Regions from separate parts of the Bradyrhizobium sp. CCGUVB23 genome, predicted to be linked through region 3. Evidence: predicted binding sites of a transcription regulator. Region 3 holds the regulator's gene; each other region holds the start of a gene.
The links. The regulator PhoB, encoded in region 3, activates phosphate uptake and scavenging genes when phosphate is short. The targets are predictions, from matches to a motif close to TGTCATNNANCTGTCAT.
Positions count from the first base shown of each region.

Region 1: a site for PhoB is predicted at 2,079-2,095, ahead of phnC (phosphonate ABC transporter ATP-binding protein). Genes of this name have one in related genera too.
Region 2: a site for PhoB is predicted at 1,839-1,855, ahead of NLN62_RS03740 (alkaline phosphatase). Genes of this name have one in related genera too.
Region 4: a site for PhoB is predicted at 2,208-2,224, ahead of NLN62_RS30390 (HAD-IIA family hydrolase). Genes of this name have one in related genera too.

Region 1 is NZ_JANADQ010000001.1:4,679,634-4,683,841, forward strand. It holds gene NLN62_RS21465 (DUF1045 domain-containing protein) at 1-143, opposite strand, end outside; gene NLN62_RS21470 (alpha-D-ribose 1-methylphosphonate 5-triphosphate diphosphatase) at 169-1,356, opposite strand; gene NLN62_RS21475 (chloramphenicol acetyltransferase) at 1,353-2,021, opposite strand; gene phnC (phosphonate ABC transporter ATP-binding protein) at 2,195-3,004, shown strand; gene phnD (phosphonate ABC transporter substrate-binding protein) at 3,056-3,985, shown strand; gene phnE (phosphonate ABC transporter, permease protein PhnE) at 4,062-4,208, shown strand, end outside.
Region 2 is NZ_JANADQ010000001.1:840,049-844,256, forward strand. It holds gene NLN62_RS03740 (alkaline phosphatase) at 176-1,750, opposite strand; gene NLN62_RS03745 (hypothetical protein) at 1,963-2,373, opposite strand; gene NLN62_RS03750 (M20/M25/M40 family metallo-hydrolase) at 2,509-3,948, opposite strand; gene NLN62_RS03755 (RidA family protein) at 4,045-4,208, opposite strand, start outside.
Region 3 is NZ_JANADQ010000001.1:3,309,636-3,313,843, reverse strand. It holds gene pstA (phosphate ABC transporter permease PstA) at 1-524, shown strand, start outside; gene pstB (phosphate ABC transporter ATP-binding protein PstB) at 521-1,339, shown strand; gene phoU (phosphate signaling complex protein PhoU) at 1,351-2,067, shown strand; gene phoB (phosphate regulon transcriptional regulator PhoB) at 2,082-2,789, shown strand; gene NLN62_RS15125 (GcrA family cell cycle regulator) at 2,872-3,384, opposite strand; gene NLN62_RS15120 (aspartate aminotransferase family protein) at 3,842-4,208, shown strand, end outside.
Region 4 is NZ_JANADQ010000001.1:6,567,865-6,572,072, reverse strand. It holds gene NLN62_RS30400 (ABC transporter ATP-binding protein) at 1-922, opposite strand, end outside; gene NLN62_RS30395 (sigma-70 family RNA polymerase sigma factor) at 1,473-2,042, opposite strand; gene NLN62_RS30390 (HAD-IIA family hydrolase) at 2,289-3,005, shown strand; gene NLN62_RS30385 (MurR/RpiR family transcriptional regulator) at 3,008-3,943, shown strand; gene NLN62_RS30380 (patatin-like phospholipase family protein) at 4,038-4,208, opposite strand, start outside.

The DNA.
Region 1 (4,208 bases), 1.4 Mb from region 3:
GCTGCAAGCTGCAGCGCATCGGCAGGAAAAGGCAGCTCACGGCCGGTGTGGGCATCATAGCCGAGCAGCGCTGCGCCGAAGTGCGACAGCGCGCTCTCGGCATCGGCGGCATAGTAAATCGCGTAGCGGGGGAAACCTGTCATCGCCTCAGATATAGCTATAGCGGGTTTAGACGGCGGCGATAGCCTCACGCGGCGCCGCGGCTGAGCCCAGCAGGCGCGTGCCATCGGTGAGTTGGACGAGCTTGCCTGCGGCGATCACCGCGACCACTCGCGGCCGCAGCGGCACGGTGTCGTCGACCAGCAGGATGTCGGCGCGCAGTCCCTCCTTGATCATACCGCGATCGGACAGGCCTGCGGCCTCTGCCGGTGCTTCCGAAATCAGCTTCCAGGCCTGCGCCAGCCCAAGCACGCCATCAGCCACGAGCCGGAAGGCGGCGAGCAATTGCGCCGGATAATAATAGTCGGACGCCAGCACCGAGCAGAGCCCTTTGGCGATCATGTCGGACGCCCTGGTCCAGCCGGTGTGGCTGCCGCCACGCACCACGTTCGGCGCGCCATAGATGATGGCGTCACCGGCCGCCGCGGCCTCGCGCGCCGTCTCCTCGTTGACCGGAAATTCGGCGATCGTGACACCCATATCACGATACGCCTTGCGCATCGCCGGTGTCGCGTCGTCATGCGAGAGCATCCGCACCTCGGCCACGCGCGCCGCGGCGGCGAGCCGCGCAGTCGACGCCGGAACGTCCGCCGCGCGAGCGGCGACGCGGCCGACCAGCTCTTCAAGGGCCGCGTCGGACAGTCCGGTCCGGTCGACCAGGCGGCCACGCTTGTTTGGCTTCGCCAGATCGCGGATGGTCGAAGCCATGTGATCGTTGAAGGCGAACAGATCGATCCGTCCTTCGGCGAGCCATTGGCCGATCTCGTCCTCCGCGTCGAGATTGTAGGTCTCGTGCCGCAGATGGAAGCGGATGTCGGCGGCAAATTGCGGCCGCAAGCGCTCGATCGCCTCGAGCAGGCGCCGTGCATTGTCGCCAGAGCGCAAGCCCGGCTCCCACGACCAGGTCGTGCCATGGAAGACGGTGGTGATGCCGTTGCTGACGGCCTGCCGGTCGCTGTCGGCGAGCGCCACGTCGATCGGGAAGTCGACGCCCGGGCGCGGCATCATCTGCCGCTCGAAGGCGTCGCCATGCAGGTCGACGATGCCCGGCAGGACCAGCAGGTTGCGGGCGTCGATTGCGAGCCGCGCGCGTCCGCGTCCGATCTCCGCGATATCCTGCCCGGAAACAACAAGTGACGTTTCGACGATCTCCGAGCCGATCAGGGCCCGGCCGCCCTCAAGAAAAATTTCGGTCACGCGAGGATGCTTCGCTTGCTGGGGGAAGAATGGTTGGCAACGAGCCGTGCTTCGTACTTTGCGAGGAAATCTTCAATCCCGAGCCTGCGGAAATCAGGCAAGGCTTCGCGCAAGCTTTCGTGATCCCAGTCCCACCAGGCGAGCCTTGCCAGCCGGCCGGCGATCTCGTCGGAGAACCGCCGCCGGACCGGGCGAGCCGGATTGCCGGCGACGATGGTGTAGGCGGGCACGTCCTTGGTGACGATGGCGCCTGCGGCCACCACGGCACCGGTGCCGATATTGCGGCCCGGCAGCACGATCGCGCCATGGCCGATCCAGACGTCGTGGCCGATATGGACATAATGCTGGCGCCGCCAGTCGAAGAACTCGGCCTCGTCGCTCTCGCCCGGAAAATAGGCACTGGCACGATAGGTAAAATGCGCCTGGCTGGCGCGGCGCATCGGGTGGTTGCCGGGATTGATGCGTGTCATCGCTGCGATCGAGCAGAATTTTCCGATCGTCGTGTAAGTGATCTGGGCATCGTTCACGACGTAGGAATAGTCCCCCATCCTCACCTCGTGCAGGATCGTGCGCGCGCCGACCTCGCAATAGGCGCCGAGCTTGATCTCGTGCAGCTTGGCGGTGGGATCGATGGTCGGTTGGACCGAAAGCGCTTTGGCGACCATGGTGCGTCCGTCAACAGGGGAGGGGCGTTCGTCTTCGAGTGGCTCGATGACGATGTCATGACGCAGAGATGACAGGGGACGGCGTGCGTAGCATCGCCGCACCGCAATGCCCCTGTCACACAAATGTAAAGCGGCGGCGTTAGCGGTTGGGCCCAGCTAGTTGGGAGCCCTGCATGCTGGTGGTTGAAGGTCTGACGTGCCGCTTCGGCACAAAAGCCGCGGTGGACGGTGCTTCGTTTGAAATCGCCCCCGGCGGCTTCGTCGGCGTAATCGGCCGTTCCGGCGCCGGCAAGTCGACCTTGCTGCGGACCATCAACCGCCTGGCGACGCCAACAGAGGGGCGCATCCTGTTCGACGGCGTCGACGTCACCGCGCTGCGCGGCAAAGAGCTGCGGCAATGGCGCGCCCGCGCCGCGATGATCTTCCAGCAGTTCAATCTGGTCGGTCGGCTCGACGTGCTCACCAATGTGCTGATGGGGCGCCTTGCCACGATGCCGGCCTGGCGCTCGCTCACGCAGGCCTGGCTCGAAGAGGACAAGGCGCTGGCGATGTCGGCGCTGGAGCAGTTCGACATGGCCTCGCTCGCGGCACAGCGTACCGACCAGCTCTCCGGCGGACAGCAGCAGCGCGTTGCGATCGCCCGCGCGCTGGTGCAGCAGCCTGAGCTGATCCTCGCCGACGAGCCGATCGCCTCGCTCGACCCGCGCAACACGAAGATCGTGATGGATGCGCTCTTACGCATCAACAAGCATTTTGGCATCACCGTGATTTGTAACCTGCATTCGCTCGATCTGGCGCGCAGCTATTGCGACCGCCTGATCGGCATGGCGGCGGGCCGCGTGGTGTTCGACGGCGCGCCGTTGGCGCTCACCGAGCACGTCGCGCGCGAGCTCTACGATCTCGAAGCCAGTGAAGTCATGGGCGGCGTGCCGCTGCCCGTGCCTGAAGCCGTTCCGGCGCTCGGCACCGCTGCCGCCGCCTGAGCCGCGACCCAAGTTTTGCGTTCACCGCGTCCAACCGATCAAGAGGGTATCATGATCACTCGTCGCATCGTCCTTGCCGGCGCCGCCGCACTGGCCTTCACCGCATCCGCGTCCGCCGAGGACTGGAAAACCAAATATCCGGAGATCACCTTCGCGGCGATTCCGGCCGAGAACGGCTCGGGCGTTACCGAGCGCTACGCCCCCTTCATCAGCTATCTGTCCAAGGAACTGGGCATCAAGGTCACGCTGCGTGTTGCCAATGATTACGCTGCCCTCATCGAGGGCCAGCGCGCCGGCAATATCCATATCGGCTATTACGGTCCGGCGTCCTTCGCGCGCGCCCGCCTCACCGGCGTGAAGACCGATGCCTTCGTCATCGACGTCAACTCCGACGGCTCGAAGGGCTATTACTCGGTGTTCTACGTGCTGGCTAAGTCGCCGTACCAGAAGATCGAGGACCTCAAGGGCAAGAATCTCGGGCTTGTTGATCCGAATTCCACTTCTGGCAACAACATGCCCCGCTTCAAGCTGAACCAGATGAGCATCGATCCCGACGCCTATTTCTCCAAGGTAGTCTTCACCGGCAGCCACGAGAACGCCGTTCTCGCGCTCGCGCAAGGAACCGTCGACGTCGCCGCCAACTGGTGGAACGCCGACGACGATTCCAACCTGACCCGCATGCTCAACAAGGGCATGGTGAAGTCAGCCGACGGCACGGTGATGAAGAAGGAAGACTTCCGCATCGTCGTGAAGTCCGACCTCATCATCAACTCGCCCTACGCCTATCTCAGCGACCTGCCGGAGGACATGAAGGCTGCGATCAAGAAGGCCTTCCTGGAGGCGGCGCAGAAGGATCCCGAGGCGTTCAAGAAGCTCTCCGACGGCAAGAACAAGCCCTGGGAGCCGATCGCCACCGACGACTACAACAAGACGATCGAGCTGATCAAATTCGTCGACAACCTGCGTAAGAAGGCGTCCTGATCAAACGGGACGACGCACCTGGAGCCGGGTCAATCGACCCGGCTCTTTTCTATATCGAGCATTGTCCGCTGACCCCATGACCATCGCGGTTTCGATCCTTCCCGAGCAGCAACTGACGGCGCTGAACGCGGCCTACCGCCAGGCCGTGGCGCGCAAGCGCCTGCGGCTGTTCGCCGGCGCCGTGGTGTTCATCGCCGCGTTGATCCTAGCCGCGATCGGGGCT
Region 2 (4,208 bases), 2.5 Mb from region 3:
GGATGCGCCCGGCAAAGGCCGCGCAAGCAGAGTTTTCAGTGGTGGAAGAGCGATGGCGGGGTGAGCATTATAGCGAGCCGATCGCGGAGCAGCCAATCAAGAACCGGTTAGCGTGTCCGCTGGTTCACTTCGTCATGCCCAGTCTTGTCCCGGGCATGACGACTCCGCGCTCCATTTACGAATGCTGTGCCACCACAGCGGGCCGCACTTGCGGCCGCGGGAGGATGTTGACCGACCAGAGGTCGCGATTGTCGACGTCCTTCAGCGTCACGGTCATGACCTCCGTGCCGCCATCAATGTCGACGCAGCCGAAGAACTGGAGCCCGAAGCAAGGCGCAAGGTTCTCGCCCTGCTCGGCGCTACAACCGCGCTGGTACATCGCGACGGGTCCAAAGGTGTTGTCGAGCTCGCCCGGCCCCCAGGTGCCGGCATGGAGGGGACCTGAGACGAATTCCCAGAACGGCTCGAAATCTGAGAACACCGCGCGGTTGGGATCGTAGTAATGCGCGGCGGTGTAGTGCATGTCAGCGGTGAGCCAGACAGTGTTGCGCACGCCGGCGCGCCTGATGAAGGAGAGCAGGTCCGCGATCTCGTGCTCGCGCCGATCGGGCGGACCATCGCCGAGCGCGACGGCATCGAGGCTGATCAGGCCGATCGGCAGGTCGGCCGCGATCACCTTCCAGGTCGCGCGCGAAGCGGCGAGCTCCCGCTTCAGCCAGGCAAGCTGATCACGGCCCAGGATCCAGCCGTCGTGCTCCTCGCCCTTGTTCCAGGTGCCGTCGCGATAGCTGCGCATGTCGATCATGAAGACGTCGAGCAGCGGTCCGTAGGCAATTTTCCGATAAATGCGGCCTTGCTGCTGCCGGATCTCGCGAATCGGCATGAAGTCGAAAAACGCACGCCTCGCGCGCGCGACCAGGCGTGAGGTGCCGTCGGCATCAAAACCGGTCTCATCGACGCTGCCATAGGGCGACCAGTCGTTGGTGACCTCGTGGTCGTCCCATTGCGCGAACATCGGCACCTCCGCATGGAAGGCGCGGAAATTCTCGTCGAGGTGATTGTATTTGTAATTGCCGCGGAACTGCGCCAGCGTGTGCGCGACTTCCGATTTCTCTTCGGTGACGAGGTTGCGCCAGATCTTGCCGTTCGGCAGCTTCAACTCGGCAGGAATGGTGCAGTCGGCATAGATGTGGTCGCCGGAATGGATGAAGAAATCCGGACGGTTGTCGAGCATGGTACGATAGCTGCGCATGCCGCCGCGAGACGTATCGATGCCCCATCCTTGCCCGGCGGTATCGCCGGACCATACGAACGAGATCGACTGGCCTGCGGCCGGCGCAGTGCGGAAATGTCCGGTACGCGTCTCGCCGGCAACGCCGGTCGCGATGTCGTCGAAGCGCACGCGGTAGAAGATGTCCTGTCCGGGCGGCAGGTCACGCAGCAGCACCTTTGAGGTGAAGTCGGCGTCTGGCAGCGCGTCAGTGGTTGCCGTGCACAGGATCGTCTTGAAGCTTTCGGCTGTGGCACATTCGACCCGCATCCGCGCAGGCCGGTCGGCGCGCGCCCAGATGACGGCAGAGCCTTCGGACACGTCGCCCGACTGAATGCCGCCTGCGATCAGCGGACGATCGGCGGCGCGGCTGAGATATGGTTTGGCGCGAGAGCCGAGACCAGCGAGCGCGAGGGAGGATGTGGAGCGGACCAGAAACTGCCGCCGGGTCCATGCGCGCGAGGCGCGGAGCGTTGCCATTCAGGAAACCTTCGTCGAATCGCGACGAAAGGTGCCTGTGCTCCTTGACTCCAGGCCGACGGTTTTTTGACTCCGCGCCTACCGTTTTGCGACGGGCGGATGACGCCTAATTATTTGAGCATGATCTCCGCGCAAACGCGTTCCGCGTTTGTCGCGAGGGAAAACCGCTTCACACTTTGCGCTAGCGCGGCCCTTCGGGTCCGGATCATGCTCTAATGTTTCCAGTTGCAGATGCCGCCCGACCTGCACGGCCAGGTCTGGATGCGCGTGTCCATCGCCTGCGCGTCCAGCGGATTCGCGTGCCGATGCGCAAGCCTGGTGCGGGCAGCGCCACGCGGTTGCGCCCTCTTCGCGTGAGCAACCCGCGGCTCCGGCGCCTTCACGTGCTCGGTCACGACCGCCTTCGGCGTGACGTCAGGCACGGCGCGCGCCGCATCACTTCGTGCTTCCACCTGGACCGGCGCGAATTGCGTCGCAGGGCCGAGCCGCTTCGGCGACAGCACCGCCTTGGAGAGATCGAGGCCGAGATATTCGTCAGGCTTGTAGTCGTCAGCCATCGCCGCGCTGCTGCATGCGAGCATGAGCGCGGTGGCGAGGCCGAACGATGCGCTTTTCAGGACCAAGAGACGCCTCCTGAAATTCAATTAAGGGCAATTTTACCCTTATTTAGGAGGCGCGAGGCGGATTTCCAGCGGCAGATTGTCATCAGGGTTACCAGCTACCGAAGCCGATCCCCGATTCACAAGCCTTTCGCAGGCTCAGGAACCGCCTGCCAGCGTTTTGACGAGCCGATGAAGGTACTCTTGTCCCTTGTAGAACGACGCCACGGGAACACGCTCGTCCTTGCCGTGGATGCGGTTCTCCCCGATGTCGATCGCCATGCCGGAATGGCCGTAGGTCGGGATGCCCGCATTGCGCAGGTAGCTGCCGTCGGTGGCGCCGGAACTCATGACCGGGAGCACGATGGCGCCGGGGAAGAATTCGCCCGAGAGCTTTTCGATCGCGCCCATGATCTCCTCGTGCAGCTCGCTGGGCGCGCTGATGACCGCCGTATCGATCTGCGTCAGCTTGATGTCGGGATCCGCCAGCACCTGCTCCAGCGTCGCCTTGACCTCCTCGACCGGCTCGCCCGGCATGATGCGGCAATTGACCTTGGCACTCGCCGACTGCGGCAGCGCGTTGATGGCATGCCCGCCCTGCAGCATGGTCGCAACGCAGGTGGTGCGGAGCTGAGCGTTGTAGACGGGGTTCGCAGCGAGCCGCACGAAAGACAGCGCCGCCGGATCGGGCTTGTCGGACATCACGGCGCGCATGTCGGCTGCGGTCTGGTCGTTCTCGAACTGCGCGCTCTTCTCGAAATAGCCGCGCGTGGTGGCGTTCAGCTTGGGCGGGAAGTTGAACTTGGACAGGCGCACGAGGCCTTCGGCGAGCTTGTAGATCGCGTTGCTCTTGCGCGGTACCGAGCTGTGGCCGCCGGGATCGGTGACGTCGAGCTGGAAGCTGACGGGGATCTTTTCGCTGGTCTGGACGCCGACGCGGATCGGCTTGCCGTCCTTCAGGCCAACGCCGGCGCCCTCGTTGAGCGCGAACTCGGCGTCGATGAGGTCCCGCTTGTTCTTGATCAGCCACTGGATGCCGAGACCGTCGCGGTCGAAGATCTCCTCGTCCGTCTCCAGCGCGACAATGATGTCGCGGTCGGGCTTATAGCCCTCCTGCTTGAACCGAATCAGGCTGGTGATGAAGGCGGACGCCATGTGCTTGTCGTCGGCCGTGCCGCGACCGTAGTAGTAGCCATCCTTCTCGGTGAACTTGAACGGATCGACCGACCAGTCCTCGCGCAGCGCCGGCACGACGTCGAGATGCGCGACCAGCAGGATCGGCTTGCGCGCACCGCTCCCGTGCAGGCGGGCGACCAGGTTGCCCTTGCGCGGCGCGGGCGAGAAGACCTGCACGTCCGAATCGGGAAAGCCCGCCGCCTTCAGCCGCGTCGCCATCGCTTCGGCCGCGCGCGCGGTGTCGCCGGTCGCGGTGGTGGTGTCGATCTCGACGAGCTCCTTGTAGACGTCGTGGGAGAGCTGTTGCTGCGGGCTCAGGCCTTCGGCAGCAACCGCCCCGCAGGTGAGCAGCAAGGCCGCGACAGCCGTCGAGAGTAGAGCCTTCCTGCACGAGATATTATTCTTGGTGATCGTCCTCTTCATCGCGTGCTCCCGAAATGCGGCCTCGCTGAATTCAGACAGCGGAAGGCGCGCTTTGGCAAGCGAGATCGTTCTGCCGTTTTTGCAACCGCCCCCGGCCTATTTCGCGTCCTTGACAGCGATCACCTCGATCTCGACCAGGAAGCCGGGATTGGCGAGCGCGGCGACGCCGACCACCGAGCGGGCCGGCAGGTTGGGCTGGCTGCCGCCGAAGAACTGGGTGTAGCCCTCCATGAAGGCCTTGAAGTCCATCGGTGCCGACG
Region 3 (4,208 bases):
TCATCAACGACATCCTGCTCAGCGCGCCCTCGATCATCATCGGCCTGTTCATCTATGGCGCGGTGGTGGTGCCGATGCGCGGCTTCTCCGCGATCGCCGGCTCCCTCGCGCTGGCCGTCATCGTGATCCCGGTGGTGCTGCGCACGACCGAGGACATGCTGCTGCTGGTGCCGAACGCGCTGCGCGAAGCGGCCTCCGCGCTCGGCCTGCCGCGCTCGCTGGTGATCAAGCGGATCGCCTACCGCGCGGCGCGCTCCGGCCTCATCACCGGTGTGCTGCTCGCGACCGCCCGCGTTGCCGGTGAGACCGCGCCGCTGCTGTTCACCGCCTTGTCGAACCAGTTCTTCAGCCTCAGCCTGAACAAGACGATGGCGAATCTGCCGGTCACCATCAACAATTTCGTGCAGAGCCCCTACGCCTACTGGAAGCAGCTGGCCTGGAGCGGGGCGCTGCTGATCACCCTGACCGTGCTTGCCCTGAACATTGGCGCGCGCATTCTTGGCGCCGAGAGGACTGCAAAATGAGCGATCTGTCCGTTTCCGTAAGTTCCACCGGACGTCAGGCGTCGCCGACGCTGCCTGAGGCTCCGGCCAAGGTGACGGTGCGCAACCTCAATTTCTATTACGGCGAGCACCACGCGCTGAAGAACATCAACCTGACGCTCGGCACCAACCGCGTTACGGCGTTCATCGGTCCGTCGGGCTGCGGCAAGTCGACCCTGCTGCGCATCTTCAACCGGATGTACGATCTCTATCCGGGCCAGCGCGCCACCGGTCAGCTCATGCTCGACCAGACCAACATCCTCGACACCAAGCTCGACCTCAATCTGCTGCGCGCTCGCGTCGGCATGGTGTTCCAGAAGCCGACGCCGTTCCCGATGACGATCTACGAGAACATCGCCTTCGGCATCCGCCTCTATGAGAAGATCTCCAAGTCCGAGATGGACGACCGGGTCGAGAAGGCGCTGCGCGGCGGCGCGCTGTGGAACGAGGTCAAGGACAAGCTCAACGCCTCCGGCCTGTCGCTCTCCGGCGGCCAGCAGCAGCGTCTCTGTATCGCCCGCACCGTTGCGGTGCGTCCTGAGGTGATCCTGTTCGACGAGCCCTGCTCGGCGCTCGATCCGATCTCGACCGCCAAGGTCGAGGAGCTTATCCAGGAGCTCGCAGAGAACTACACGATCGCGATCGTCACCCACAACATGCAGCAGGCGGCGCGCGTCTCCGACAAGACCGCCTTCATGTATCTTGGCGAGTTGATCGAGTTCGACGAGACCAGCAAGATCTTCACGTCGCCCAGCGACCGGCGCACCCAGGACTACATCACCGGCCGCTTCGGCTGAGGAGACAGGAAATGGCTTCTGAACATACCGCAAAGGCCTTCGACACCGACCTCCAGGAGCTCACGCGGCTCGTTGCGGAGATGGGCGGCCTTGCCGAGCGCATGATCGTCGATTCCGTCGATGCGCTGATCCGCCGTGACGTCGCTCTCGGCCAGCGCGTGGTGGCGACCGACGCCGAGATCGACGCGCTCCAGAAGAAGATCGAGGAGCGCGCCGTGCTCACGATCGCGCGCCGGCAGCCGATGGCGGTCGACCTGCGCGAGATCGTCGGCGCCATGCGCGTTGCGACCGATCTGGAGCGGATCGGCGACCTCGCCAAGAACATGGGCAAGCGCGTCGCCGCGCTGGAAACCGATTTCCATCCGCTGAAGCTGTTCCGCGGCCTGGAACACATGACCGACCTCGTGCAGCAGCAGGTCAAGTCGGTGCTGGACGCCTATGCCGCGCATGACCTGCCGGCGGCGATGATGGTGTGGAAGGGCGACGAGGAGGTCGACGCGATCTGCACCTCGCTGTTCCGCGAGCTCCTCACCTACATGATGGAGGATCCGCGCAACATCTCGTTCTGCATCCATTTGATGTTCTGCGCCAAGAACATCGAGCGGATTGGCGACCATGCGACCAACATCGCCGAGACCGTCTTCTACATGATCGAAGGTCAGGCCATCGCGGACAAGCGGCCGAAGGGCGATATGACGACCTTCGCCACGACCGTGCCGAACACTTAAGGAGCGACGACGCCATGGGCGCACGCATTCTGGTTGTTGAGGACGAGGAAGCGCTGACCGAGCTGTTGCGCTACAACCTCGAAGGCGACGGCTACGATGTCGAGACGGTGATGCGCGGCGACGACGCCGACACCCGCCTCAAGGAGCACATTCCCGACCTGATCGTGCTCGACTGGATGCTGCCGGGACTGTCCGGCATCGAGCTGTGCCGCAGGCTTCGCGCCAGGCCCGAGACCAAGCAGCTGCCGATCATCATGCTCACCGCGCGCGGTGAGGAGAGCGAGCGGGTGCGCGGGCTTGCGACCGGCGCCGACGACTACATCGTCAAGCCGTTCTCGGTGCCCGAATTGCTCGCGCGCGTGAAAGGCCTGCTCCGGCGTGCAAGCCCCGAGCGGCTCGCGACCATACTCGCCTTTGGCGACATCGAGCTCGACCGCGAGAAGCGCCGCGTGGCGCGCTCCGGTCGGCCGATCGACCTCGGCCCGACCGAATATCGCCTCCTGGAGTTCTTCCTGGAGCATCCCGGCCGGGTGTTCTCGCGCGAGCAGCTGCTCGACAGCGTCTGGGGCCGCGACATCTATATCGACGAGCGCACCGTCGACGTCCACATCGGCCGCCTGCGCAAGCTGCTCAATCTCGGTCGCGAGCAGGACCCGATCCGCACCGTCCGTGGCGCCGGCTACGCGCTGGATGATCGTTTCGCGAAGGCGGAGCAGACGTAAAAAAGCGCGCCGGATGGCGCGCTGACGTTTCTCGATCAAGCGTCCCGGCCTTGCACCGGGACGTTGTCGTTTGTGGCTGAACTCAGCGCGTGCCGGGCTTGGCCGGTGCGCGGCGGCGGTCGGCGGCCGGCTGGTAGGCGACGCGCGAGTGCTGTGCGCAATAGGGCAGGCCCGAGAGCGACTTGCCGCCGCAGAAGAAGAAATCCGGGCTCGAGGGATCGCCGACCGGCCAGTGGCAGGTCGCCTCGTTGAGCTCGAGCAGCGACAGGCGCTGGCTCATCGGAACGACATTGTCATAGGTGATCGGATCGGGCTCGACCTCGACCTCGAAGGCCTGGGCGAGGGCGGTGTTGCCGCGCGAGATCGGGCGGCTCACCCGCATCATGTGCTGCGCCGGGCGCGCCTTGCGCGGCCGGGGAGCCGCCGAGGACGGGCTCTTGGCGCGGCCGGACAGGCCCAGCCGGTGCACCTTGCCGATTACGGCGTTGCGGGTCACATTCCCGAGTTCGGCAGCGATCTGGCTGGCCGAAAGCCCGGCTTCCCAGAGCTTTTTCAATTGCTCGACGCGATCGTCGGACCAGGTCAAAACCGTCATTGCACCCTTCCCCTCGCCGCGCGCCTGCCAATCCCTTGGGGCCGCGTGGCGATGTCTAAGCCTCGAAAAACCCGTGCCGCCAGAATCCCTTAAGGCTCGCCGGGCGCGAAAACGCACCTGAACGCTACGCCGGTACATGAGGACTAAGAGGATCAGAACTGCTGCACGAGATGTCGTATCTGACAGGGGAAACGCTACAATATGGCGTGACTCCCGCGCAAGAGTCTGCGGCTCCGCGTCCACATGTTCCGTCGCTAAAAGAACTCAAAAATGCCACCGCAAGACTACGGCCGCACGCCTTGCAGGGCCTTCTGGCGGCATTGACAGCGGTTTTTCCAAGCATAAAATGGTGACACGTGCCGCCCTTAAAAGGCGGCACGTTTCGTTTTCCGGGCAGGTCAACGATGCGCTGCGCAAGGCAGTCTCGTGAGCCAGCCTCAACATTCAAGTGACCGTCATGACCAAAAGCGCCGCGACGCATTTGCTTCCCGTTTTCGCCAGGGCCGAGCTCGGCTTCGAGCGCGGCGAAGGCTGCTGGCTGGTCGCGACCAATGGCGAGCGCTATCTCGATTTCACCTCGGGTGTCGCCGTGAATGCGCTGGGCCATGCACATCCCGCTTTGGTCAAGGCCTTGCAGGAGCAGGCCACGAAGCTCTGGCACATGTCGAACCTGTTCCAGAGCCCGGACGGCGAGAAGCTGGCAGTCAGGCTCTGCAACGAGAGCTTTGCGGACTTCGTGTTCTTCTGCAATTCCGGCGCCGAGGCGATGGAATGCGTAATCAAAGTGGTGCGCCGCTATCACGCCTCCAAGGGCCATCCCGAGC
Region 4 (4,208 bases), 3.3 Mb from region 3:
CTCCGCGAGCATTCTCGTCTTCGAGCGTCCACGCTTCGGGACGGATCGCGAGTGAAACCGGCGCGCCGGCATCGACCCGCGCCGATATCGGCCAGGAGCGGCCCAGTACTTCGACGCAACCATCGGCGCGCACCGTCGCTGGAATGACGTTGATCTCCGGTGTCCCGATGAAGCGGGCGATCTCGATCGTCGCCGGATCGTCATAGACCTGTTGCGGCGGAGCAACCTGGAGCAGGCGGCCGCCCATCATCACGGCGACACGATCGGACATGGTCATCGCTTCAGCCTGATCGTGGGTCACGTAGATGAACGTCGCCCCGAGGCGATGATGCAGTTCGGCGATCTCCGCACGCGCTTGCAGGCGCATCTTTGCATCGAGATTGGACAGCGGCTCGTCCATCAGGAAGGCAAGCGGCTGGCGCACCATGGCACGCGCGAGTGCGACGCGCTGACGCTGGCCGCCGGAAAGCTGCGATGGCCTGCGATCGTGCAAATGGTCAATGCCAAGCGCCGACGTGACGGCGCACACGTCGGCGGCGATCGCTCGCCGAGCCTCGCCTGCCCCGGGCATTATGCGACCGATCAGCGGCAGCCGCTGCAAGACATTCATGCGGCGCATGGTCAACGGAAGCGCGACGTTCTTCGCAACCGTCATGTGCGGGTACAGCGCATAGGACTGAAACACCATCGCCAGGTCGCGCTGCTTCGGCCGCAAGGCGTCGACGCAGCGGTCAGCGATCCGAATGCTGCCGCTGTCCTGGTCTTCGAAACCGGCGATGATGCGCAACAACGTGGTCTTGCCGCAACCGGACGGACCGACCAGCGTCAGGAATTCACCATGGGCGATGTCGAGCGACACGTCGTTCAAGACGTCCGCCTGACGGAACGCCTTGCTTATGTTCTCGACCGAAATCCGTGCCATCTGCCGCCTCCATGCCGCCGCATCATTGGCACCGTCGGATGACAGTTTCATGAATTTGTCTCAGTAATTGTTTAGTTATGAACTGAATAAAGCTCAGTCAATAACCCGAGGCGGAAAGGTGGAACGTGGATCAGGAGTGCGGACACGGAGCTATCTCGTCGATCTGGACGGGACGCTGATCAGCGGTCGCAAACCTTTGCCGCGACAAGCCTCTTAAAGTCGTTCGGCTCATTGACGGCGAGACTAGAGTGGAAAACCAGAGGCTATGCTCACGGCGAGATTGACGATCTTCTCGCTTGAAACTCTGTTGATCAGGTTGGTGAGATCGCCCTTGCTCATCGTCTGATCACCAAATCGCAAGCGCCGACCCAAGCGATGGTGTCGGCATGTTCCTCGCGGATAACGGCATATTCGCCGGCGAGCGAGATCGCGAGTCAGCCCCTCCTCGACCCAGCGCGCACGTTCAGCAGGCCCCGGCGTACCCTGGAAGCAGTAGCTCGACTTCATTGGCGTCTTCCGTCTTCTTCCAGCACCTTTTTGCTCGATCCCCTCATCGCCAACCTCGTTCAACGCCGGCGGCCTTCAGCAACTCGGCCAGTTTTTTCCGCGCGTAGAACAAGCGCGTTTTCACGGTGTTCTCCGGAATCCCGACGGTTTCGGCCACCTCTTCCAGGGCTTTCTCGTGGTAGTAGACGAGATCGACAATCTCCCGGTGCTCCGGCGAAAGCCCGCCCAGGCACTTGCGCAACGCTTCGCCGGTATCCTTCTTCGTCGTGGCCACTTCCGGGTCGTCGGACGTGTCCTCGATCGCGTGGGCAGCCTCGTCTTCCAACGTAAGGTCCCTCCTGCGCCGTAGCGCCGAGAGGGCCTTGAAACGCGTAATCGCCAGCAGCCAGGTTGAGACAGCAGATCGGCCTTCAAACTTGCCAGCCCGACGCCAGACGTCGAGAAAGACCTCGCTGATGAGATCTTCCGCAACCTGTTCGTCGCGGACGAGCCGAAGCCCGAAGCTGAATACCCTGACATGGTGCCGTCCGTACAGCACCTGCATGGCGCGCCGGTCGCCTTGCGCGATCCGCGCGATCAGGACTTCATCCGAAGCCACCCGTTGTTCGCTCAAGGTCCGTCTCACAGGATTCGAGCCGACCAACGTCAGGCACTCACCGTCGGCGATGTCGAGCGACACATCCTTCAAGACTCCGTCTGACGGAACGCCTTGCCGATGTTCTCGACCGAAATCCGGGCCATGCCCCGCCTCCATGTTGCCGATCATTGGCACCGTCGGATAATAGTTTGATGAATTTGTCTCAGTCCTAGTTTGCTTATAGACTGAACAACATTCAATTCAAGGGCGGAGAGGCGGAAGGTGAAGCAGGGATGGAGAGCACGGGGCTATCTCGTCGATCTCGACGGGACACTGATCAGCGACAACAAACCTTTGCCAGGTGCGCGGCGCATGCTGGACGCCTTCGGCGGACAATTCGCCCTGGTTTCCAACGACGCGGAGCACACGCCCGCCGAGCTTGCCCGGCTGCTGCTCCAGATCGGCCTTCCAATTGACCCCGGCCGGATCGTGCTCGCCGGTGCCTGCACGCTCGACATCATCGCGCAAGAGCGGCGCGCTTCGCGCGTGATGCTGCTCGGCAGCCCTGCCCTCCGCGAATATGGCCGAGGCCTGGGTCTGAACATGACAATGCTCGAGCCGGACATCGTCGTGATCGCGCGCGATCGCGCCTTCAACTATGACAAGTTGTCATTCGCGGCAAACCTGGTACGGGACGGCGCCCAACTGATCGTGACGAACCCGGATACCACGCATCCCGGCAGGGCCGGATCGGTCGTACCGGAAACCGGCGCACTGCTTGCGGCGGTCCTGTCTTGTGCCGGCGCCGTCTCATATCGCATCATCGGCAAACCCGAGCCTGCGCTGTTCGAACGAGCGTTGACGCGACTCGGCGTCAGTCCATCCGAGGCCGTGATGATCGGTGACAACCCGCACACCGATGGAGCAGGCGCCGGCCGGCTCGGAATCCGCTATCTTAATGTCGAGACGATGCAGCGTCTCGTCCTATCAGGTGATTGACAATGCCCTCAACGACGAAGAAGCGCGGCGTGCAAAAACCACGCATGAAACAGGCGGACCCAGCCGGCAAGCCCGAGCATTCGCCGACTCTTTCTCCGAGCGGCATGCTCGAACGGATCGCAGCGACCAAGGCCGACCTGCCGCCAACGGCGAGCCGGATCGCGGACTTCATCAGCGCCCATCCTGCGGAAGTCGTGCACATGTCCGTGACGGAGGTCGCCGAACGCGCTGGGGCGAGCGAAGGCAGCGTCGTCGCGTTCTGCCAGCAACTCGGTGCGCGCGGGTTCCAGCAGCTCAAGATCGCGCTCGCGCGCGATCTTGTGCAACCGGTTCAGTTCATCCACGAGGATCTGAAGCGGAACGACGACGTCGCGACTGTCGTCGAGAAGATCTTCCAGTCCAACCTGCAGGCCCTGCAGGACACGCGCAAGGTCGTCGATTCCGCAAAGATGGCTGCTGCCGTGAAGGCCATCCACCAGGCCGATCGCGTCGAGGTCTACGGAATCGGCAGCGCCGCGCCCGTGGCTGAGGATGCGAACTATCGCCTGCTCCGGATCGGAATCGAATCGAAGGTCGTCCTGGATTCACACGTTCAGGCGATCAGCGCCTCGCTGACCGGGCCGCACGTCGCGGTCCTTACGATTTCGCATTCCGGCAGCACGCATGAGACGATTGCGGCGACACGGCTTGCGAAGGAGGCCGGCGCGACGACGATCTGCATTTCGAACTTCGGCAAGTCGCCCATTCAGCGCTACTGCGACATCATGCTACACACGATGGCCAAGGAAACCAGCTTCCGGACGGAAGCTATGACGAGCCGCATCGCTCAGCTGGCGATAGTTGACGCGCTCGTTTGCTGTGTGGCGCTCGCCAAATATGACAACGCGGTCGCAACAATCACCAAGACCTTTGAAGTGCTCTCAATCAAGCGAGCCTAAGTCTCGCGATGATTGCCAACCTGGGTGCATCTCTTTCTGCCGCCCCGCAAGGCGTCGGGATCGCAAGAGGCAGCTCGAACAGGACAACCCGACCTCAGAGAAACATCTCGGTCAGATCGACCGTCGAGGCATTGCCGATCTGCCCAAAGTGCTTGTCGAGCCAGCTTCGCGCCGCCTCGCGGCCCTCATCGCGCAACCGGCACAACAGGCTCCATTCCGGGTGGAATTGCGTCGCAGTGCCGAGCTGCGACATCAACTGATCGTT